DNA from 2 places in the Gallaecimonas kandeliae genome. Region 2 is predicted to be linked to the other one. Evidence: predicted binding sites of a transcription regulator. Region 2 holds the regulator's gene; the other holds the start of a gene.
The links. The regulator ArgR, encoded in region 2, controls arginine synthesis, uptake and breakdown. The targets are predictions, from matches to a motif close to ANTGAATAAAAATACANT.
Positions count from the first base shown of each region.

Region 1: a site for ArgR is predicted at 1,128-1,145, ahead of argC (N-acetyl-gamma-glutamyl-phosphate reductase). Genes of this name have one in related genera too.

Region 1 is NZ_CP118480.1:3,405,772-3,409,181, reverse strand. Features, by position in the region: gene argE (acetylornithine deacetylase) at 1-1,072, opposite strand, end outside; gene argC (N-acetyl-gamma-glutamyl-phosphate reductase) at 1,297-2,313, shown strand; gene argB (acetylglutamate kinase) at 2,310-3,056, shown strand; gene argF (ornithine carbamoyltransferase) at 3,064-3,410, shown strand, end outside.
Region 2 is NZ_CP118480.1:513,101-516,510, reverse strand. Features, by position in the region: gene mdh (malate dehydrogenase) at 1-396, opposite strand, end outside; gene PVT67_RS02415 (transporter substrate-binding domain-containing protein) at 518-1,186, opposite strand; gene argR (transcriptional regulator ArgR) at 1,425-1,883, shown strand; gene PVT67_RS02405 (ammonium transporter) at 1,926-3,182, opposite strand; gene PVT67_RS02400 (P-II family nitrogen regulator) at 3,214-3,410, opposite strand, start outside.

The DNA.
Region 1 (3,410 bases), 940 kb from region 2:
GGTACTCGTCCGGCTGGTGGGCCTGGCGGATGGAACCCGGGCCCAGTACCAGCACTTCCCCGCCCAGACTGGCGAAGAAGGGCGCTTCGGTGGCGTAGTTGGCCGCTTCCACCGGGCTTTGCAGAAGCCTGCCGATCTCGTCCTGGAAGGGGCCGGGCGGGCTGACGAAGGCCGGGCAGGGAGCATGCAGGTGCTCCCAGGCCAGGGCGCCGGGATGTGCTTTTTCTACATTTGACAGGCTTTCCTTAAGCAGGCCTTCCAATTCGGGGATGCTCATGCCCGGCAGCGGCCTGATGTCGATGTGCAGCTCGCAGCAGCCGCAGATGCGGTTGGCGTTGTCGCCGCCGTGGATATGACCGAGGTTTAGGGTGGGGTAGGGCACGGCGAAGTGGTTGTCCTGGTAACGCTCGGCCAGTTTGCCCTTGAGGGCGATGAGGTCCCCCATGACGCCGTGCATCAGTTCCATGGCGTTGAGGCCGGCGGCCGGATCCGAGGAATGGCCGCTCCGGCCTGTGATGCGGATGCCGGCGCTGATATGGCCCTTGTGGCGGCCTATGGGCTTGAGTTCGGTGGGCTCGCCCACCAGGGTCAGGGCCGGGCTGAAGGGGTTGGCCTCGGCCAGCAGCCGAGCGCCGTCCATGGTGGTCTCCTCGTCGGCGGTGGCGGCGATGCGCAGCGGCGCCTTGAGTTGGCTGAGATCCATGGTTTCCAGGGCGCCCAGCACCAGGGCGAAGAAGCCCTTCATGTCGGTGGCGCCGAGGCCATACCAACGGCCGTCCCGCTCGGTGAGGCCAAGGGGGTTCTTCTGCCAGCGGCCTTCGTCGAAGGGCACTGTGTCGGCGTGGCCTGTCAGCAGCAGGCCGCCGGGGCCGCTGCCCAGTTCTGCCCAGAGGTTGAGCTTGTTGGGGCCCACAGGCTGCAGCGTCACCTTGAAACCCAGGGTCTCGCACCACTGGGCCAGCTGTTCTATCACCGCCTTGTTGCCCGTATCCAGGGCCGGATCCGTGGCGGACACCGACGGCAGGCTCAAGAGCCGGTTGAACATCTGATCCAGGGACGGCAGTCTGCTCATGAATAATTTCCTATTGGTATTGCATTAAAAATCAAGCGCGGTTAGTCTAGCGAACATTGAATTAAAATCCACGCTTTGGGAATAAAAATGTCACATGCGATGCGACGACACAGCTGCACTTTCCGTTAGTCCGGGAGGCTTGCCTGCCCGGGAGCAGGCCGCGTTGCGTCAGGCATCAAGACTGCTCATCTAGACTAGAAGTCACACAGACAGAGAGCCGTTGCATGTTGAATACCCTCATTATCGGTGGCGCCGGTTACACAGGCCAGGAACTGTGCAAGCTGGTAGCCAGCCATCCCCAGCTCAAGCTGGCCCATGTGTTCGCCTCCGCCGGCTCCAAGAACGCCGGCGAACCCCTGCCTTTGGGCATAGCCGGCACCATCGAAGACGGCAGCCCGGCTGCCATTATCGCCGCCGCCCGTGACGCCCAGGTGATACTGCTGGCCACCCCCCACGAGGCCTCCGCCGAGCTGGTGCCGGAACTCATCAAGCACAGCGACGCTCTGATCGTCGATCTCTCCGGCGGCTTCCGGCTGGCGGCCGACGCCTATCCCCAGTGGTACGGCTTTGAGCACCCTGCTGCCGAGCTGCTGAACAGGGCCGTCTACGGCCTGGTGGGCTGGAACGACGAAGCCATCAAGGCCAGCAAGCTGATCGCCGCCCCCGGTTGCTACCCCACCGCCAGCCTGTTGGCCTTGAAGCCCCTGATGAAGGCCGGGCTGATCAAGGGCCTGCCCATCATCAACGCCGTGAGCGGCGTCAGTGGCGCCGGCAAGGCCAACAAGCCCCATACCCAATTCTGCGAGGTCAGCCTCAGCCCCTACGGGGTGCTGGGCCACCGCCACCAGCCGGAGATCGCCCAGCACCTGGGCCACGACCTGGTGTTCACCCCGCACCTGGGGGCCTTCGACCGCGGCATCCTGGCCACCATCACGGTGCCGGTGCAGAGCGGCACTGTCCAGGCCGATATCGATGCCCTCTACCTAGACTGCTACGGCGAGCACCCCTCCGTCATGCTGTCGGGCGATCTGCGGGTCAAAGCTCCTGCCATCAAGAACGTGGCCCATACCCCCTACGCCCAGATCGGCTGGGCCCTGGATGAAACGCGTGACCTGCTGGTGCTGGCCAGCGCCATCGACAACCTGCTCAAGGGCGCCGCCAGCCAGGCGGTGGAATGCATAAATATCCACTTTGGATTCAGGCTGAAGCCCCTGCCGGGCTATGGCTGGGAGGCGTTATGACCCCATTGGTGATCAAGATTGGCGGTGCCGCCCTGGAGGCGGGCCCGGTATTGGACCAGCTGCTGAAGGCCCTGGTGGCCATGGAGCGCCCCGTGGTGCTGGTGCATGGCGGCGGCGACCGCGTCGACCAGGTGCTGAAGCAGGCCGGCATAGAGCCCCGCAAGCACAACGGCAAGCGCATCACCTGTGAGGCCAGCCTGCCGCTGGTGGTGGGCACCCTGGCCGGAGAGATCAACAAGAAACTGGTGGCGCGGCTGCGCGCCTTGGACGGCGAGCCCGTGGGCCTGGCCCTGGCCGACGGCATAGCCCTGGCCGAGCCGGCGGGCGAGGAATGGGGCGCCGTGGGCGTGCTCACCCAGGGCTCCAGCACCTTGCTGTCGTTGCTGCTGCAGGGGGGCTTCTTGCCGGTGGTGAGCAGCATCGCCGCCAGCCGGGAAGGGGAGCTGCTCAACGTCAACGCCGACGAGGCGGCCGCCATGGTGGCCTCTTTGCTGGACGCCGAACTGCTGCTGCTGAGCGACGTTTCAGGGGTGCTGGATGCAAAGGGCCAGCTGCTGCCTGAACTGAATGGCGCCGACATCGCCCGGCTCAAGGCCGACAGCGTCATCACCGGCGGCATGGTGGTGAAGGTGGACGCCGCCCTTCACGCCGCCCAGGCCCTGGGCCGGGCAGTGCGCCTGGCCTCCTGGAAGGACAGCCAGGCCCTGGCCAACCCCGCCCTCGGCACCGCCATCGCACCCTGAGGTAAAGATGAAGCATTTATTGACCGATTTTGATTGGAACGCCGCAGAGCTCAAGGCCCTGCTGCAACAGGCCGCCACCCTCAAGGCCCACCCGGCCGACTATGCCCAGGCCCTGGCCGGCAAGTCCGTGGCCCTGCTGTTCGAAAAGCCTTCCCTGCGCACCCGCGTCACCTTCGAGCTGGGTGCCCAGCAGTTGGGCGCCCTGGTGGTCTACCTGGACCAGAGCCACGGGGCGCTGGGCAAGCGCGAGCCGGTGGGGGACTTCGCCCAGAACCTGTCCTGCTGGGTCAACGCCATAGTGGCCCGCACCTACAGCCAGGCCACCCTGGACGAGCTGGCCGCCAAGGGCTCTGT
Region 2 (3,410 bases):
CAGCACTTCTGCGGCGATGGCCACAGTGGTGTTGACGGGGTTGGTGATGATACCGATCAGCGCCTTGGGGCAGTTGTCGGCGATGGCTTCCACCAGGGCGCGCACTATGCCGGCGTTGACGTTGAAGAGGTCGGAACGGTCCATGCCGGGCTTGCGGGGCACGCCGGCGGGGATCAACACAACGTCGGCACCGGTCAGGGCTTCGGCCAGCTTGTCTTGACCGAAACCAGCTACCTTGACGGCGGTGGGGATGTGGCTCAGATCAACGGCAACACCGGGAACAACCGGGGCAACGTCATAGAGGGCCAGTTCGGAACCGGCGGGCAGCTGGGTTTTAAGCAGCAGAGACAGAGCCTGACCGATACCACCGGCGGCGCCAAGAACGGCAACTTTCATCGCATTTTCTCCCTATTGTCTGACCTGTTCAGGTGTGCGCTGCACCTTAGCCCAAGAGCGGTCAAAAAACAATTGGCGCCAGGCTAAGCGGCGCTGGGAGCTGGCCCGGTGGGCGTCAAGATCAGTGGACTTTCAGGTAGTGGGCGAGGATGTGGTCAAGCTGGTTGCGCTGGCGCAGTCCTTCGAGGGCCTTGTTGATGCTCTCCAACAGGGCGTCCTGGCTGCGCCCCTTGGCCAAGGCTATGCCCATGCCGCGGCCGAAGTAGCGAAGGTCGCGCACCGGGCTGCCCATCAGGCGCAGGTCGCTGTTGTTGGGGTCGGACAGCCAGGCGTTGGCCACGGCCGAGTCCACGAAGATGGCGCTGATCCGGCCCTGGCGCAGTTCGTTAAGGGCGCCGTTCAGCTCGTCGTAGCTGGTGAGCTGCCACTGGCGTTGGTCGATGAGGTACTGCTGGTGGCTGGAGCCGTTCTGCACCCCTATGTAGCCGGAGTGGGCGACACGGTCCGTGGAGCTCTTGAGGGTCACGTAGACGGCGGCGTTGCGGTAGTAAGGGTCGGAGAAACGGATGTCGTTGTCATAGTGTGAAGAAATGTCCAAGGCCGCTATGACGGCGTCCAGGTCCCCACCTTCCAACTCGTCCAGCAGGCTGTCGAAGGGGTGCTCGATGATGATGCAGGGCCGCTGCAACTCTTCACAGATGGCATGGGCGATATCCACGTCGACCCCCACCAGCTGGCCGGCGTCGTCGCGGTATTCGAAGGGGGGATAGGTGGCTTCGGTGCCGAACACGAGTGGCTTCCCTTGTTCAGGCATGTCCTTCGCCTCGGCCGCGCTCCAGGTACAGCAGTACAACAGGCCAAGCCAAACCGCCTCGCGTATCACCTTTAACTACCACTCCAAGCTGAATTATTGCCACCAAGACTGACAGCGAAAGCCCCGGGATGCAAGCTGCCAAAGCCCGGCGCCCATGCTACCATGCAGGTTGTGCATGAATATGCAGGTACCCTGCCTGTAGGACACAAAAACAATGACCCAAAGCAATCAAGAAGCCCTGATAAAATCCTTCAAGCAGCTCCTCAAGGAAGAACGTTGCGGTTCCCAGAGCGAGATTGTGACCGCCCTGCAGGGCCAGGGATTTGAAAACATAAGCCAGTCCAAGGTCTCGCGGATGCTCACCAAGTTCGGTGCCGTCCGTACCCGCAACGCCCGCCAAGAGATGGTCTACTGCCTGCCTGCGGAACTGGGGGTACCCACCGCCAGCAGCCAGCTCAAGCACCTGGTGGTGGACGTGGACCACAACGAGTCGATGATCGTCATCAAGACCAGCCCCGGCTCGGCCCAGCTGATCGCCCGGCTGCTGGACTCCTTTACCAAGGCCGACGGCATCATGGGCACCATAGCGGGGGACGATACCATACTGGTGATCCCCACCCGCCTCAGCCACATCCGCGACACATTGAAGATGATCAACGATCTCTTCCGCTGAAAACCAGGCTGACAAATAGAGGGCGCTTAGGCGCCCTTTCTCTTATTTGCTGACCTTGAATTCCGGGTAGGCTTCCATGCCGCACTCGGCCATGTCCACCCCTTCGTACTCTTCCTCTTCGGATACCCGCAGCCCAACCACTTTCTTGAGCAAGAACCAGACGACAAAGGAAGTACCGAAGACCCAGCCGAAAATGCTGGCCACCCCTATGGCCTGGACGCCGAAGCTGCTGCCGCCGTTGGCAAAAGGCACGGCCATCAGGCCCCAGATGCCGGCGACGCCGTGGACAGAGATGGCACCGACAGGATCGTCTATGCGCAGCTTGTCGAGGCCCACCACAGAGAACACCACCAGCACGCCGCCGATGACGCCGACCAGGGTGGCCCAGAGCGGGCTGGGGGCCAGGGGCTCGGCGGTGATGGCCACCAGGCCGGCCAGGGCGCCGTTCACGGCCATGGTCAGGTCGGCCTTGCCGAACAGCCACTTGGCGGTGATGAGGGCGGCGATCAGGCCACCGGCCGCAGCCATGTTGGTGTTGACGAAGACCTTGGCCACGTTGTTGGCCTCACCGATGTTGGAGATCTTCAGTTCTGAGCCGCCGTTGAAGCCGAACCAGCCCAGCCAGAGGATGAACATGCCGAGGGTGGCCAGGGGCAGATTGGAGCCGGGGAAAGCGTTGATCTCGCCGTTCTTGCCGTACTTGCCTTTGCGGGGGCCCAGCAGCAGCACCCCGGCCAGGGCGGCGGAGGCACCGGTGAGGTGCACTATGCCGGAGCCGGCAAAGTCCAGGAAGCCCAGCTTGTCCAAGAAGCCGTGGCCCCATTTCCAGTAACCCTCTATGGGGTAGATGAAGGCGGTCAGCACCACGGCAAAGCCCAGGAAGACCCAGAGCTTCATGCGTTCGGCCACGGCGCCGGACACCACCGACATGGCGGTGGCCACGAACACCACCTGGAAGAAGAAGTCGGCCATGGCGGAATAGACGGGGGCACCGTCGCCACCGGCCAGCACGCTTTCCACGCTGTGGTCGCCACTACCCAGCAGGAAGTGGATACCGGGCCAGATGCTGTTCACGGCTTCGGCCGGGTACATGATGTTGTAGCCACAGAGCATGTACATGACGCAGGCCACGGCGTAGAGCACCATGTTCTTGGTCAGTATCTCTGTGGTGTTCTTGGCCCGCACCAGGCCCGCTTCCAGCATGGCGAAACCGGCCGCCATCCACATGACGAAAGCACCCGACACCAGCAGGTAGAAGGTGTCGAGGGCATAGGCAATTTGTACTGATGGTTGATCCATTATCCTCTCCTCAAAAGTTGCTTGGCATCGCTCAGATGGCGTCTTCGTCACGCTCTTCGGTACGGATGCGGACCACGGTCTCCAGGTCCTGGACCCAGATCTTGCCGTCGCCGACCTTGCCGGTCTGGGCGGCCTTGAGGATGGCGTCGATCACCAGGTCCACCTGGCTGGCAGTGACCAGGATGTCCAGCTGCACCTTGGGTAGGAAATCGATACGGTATTCGGCCC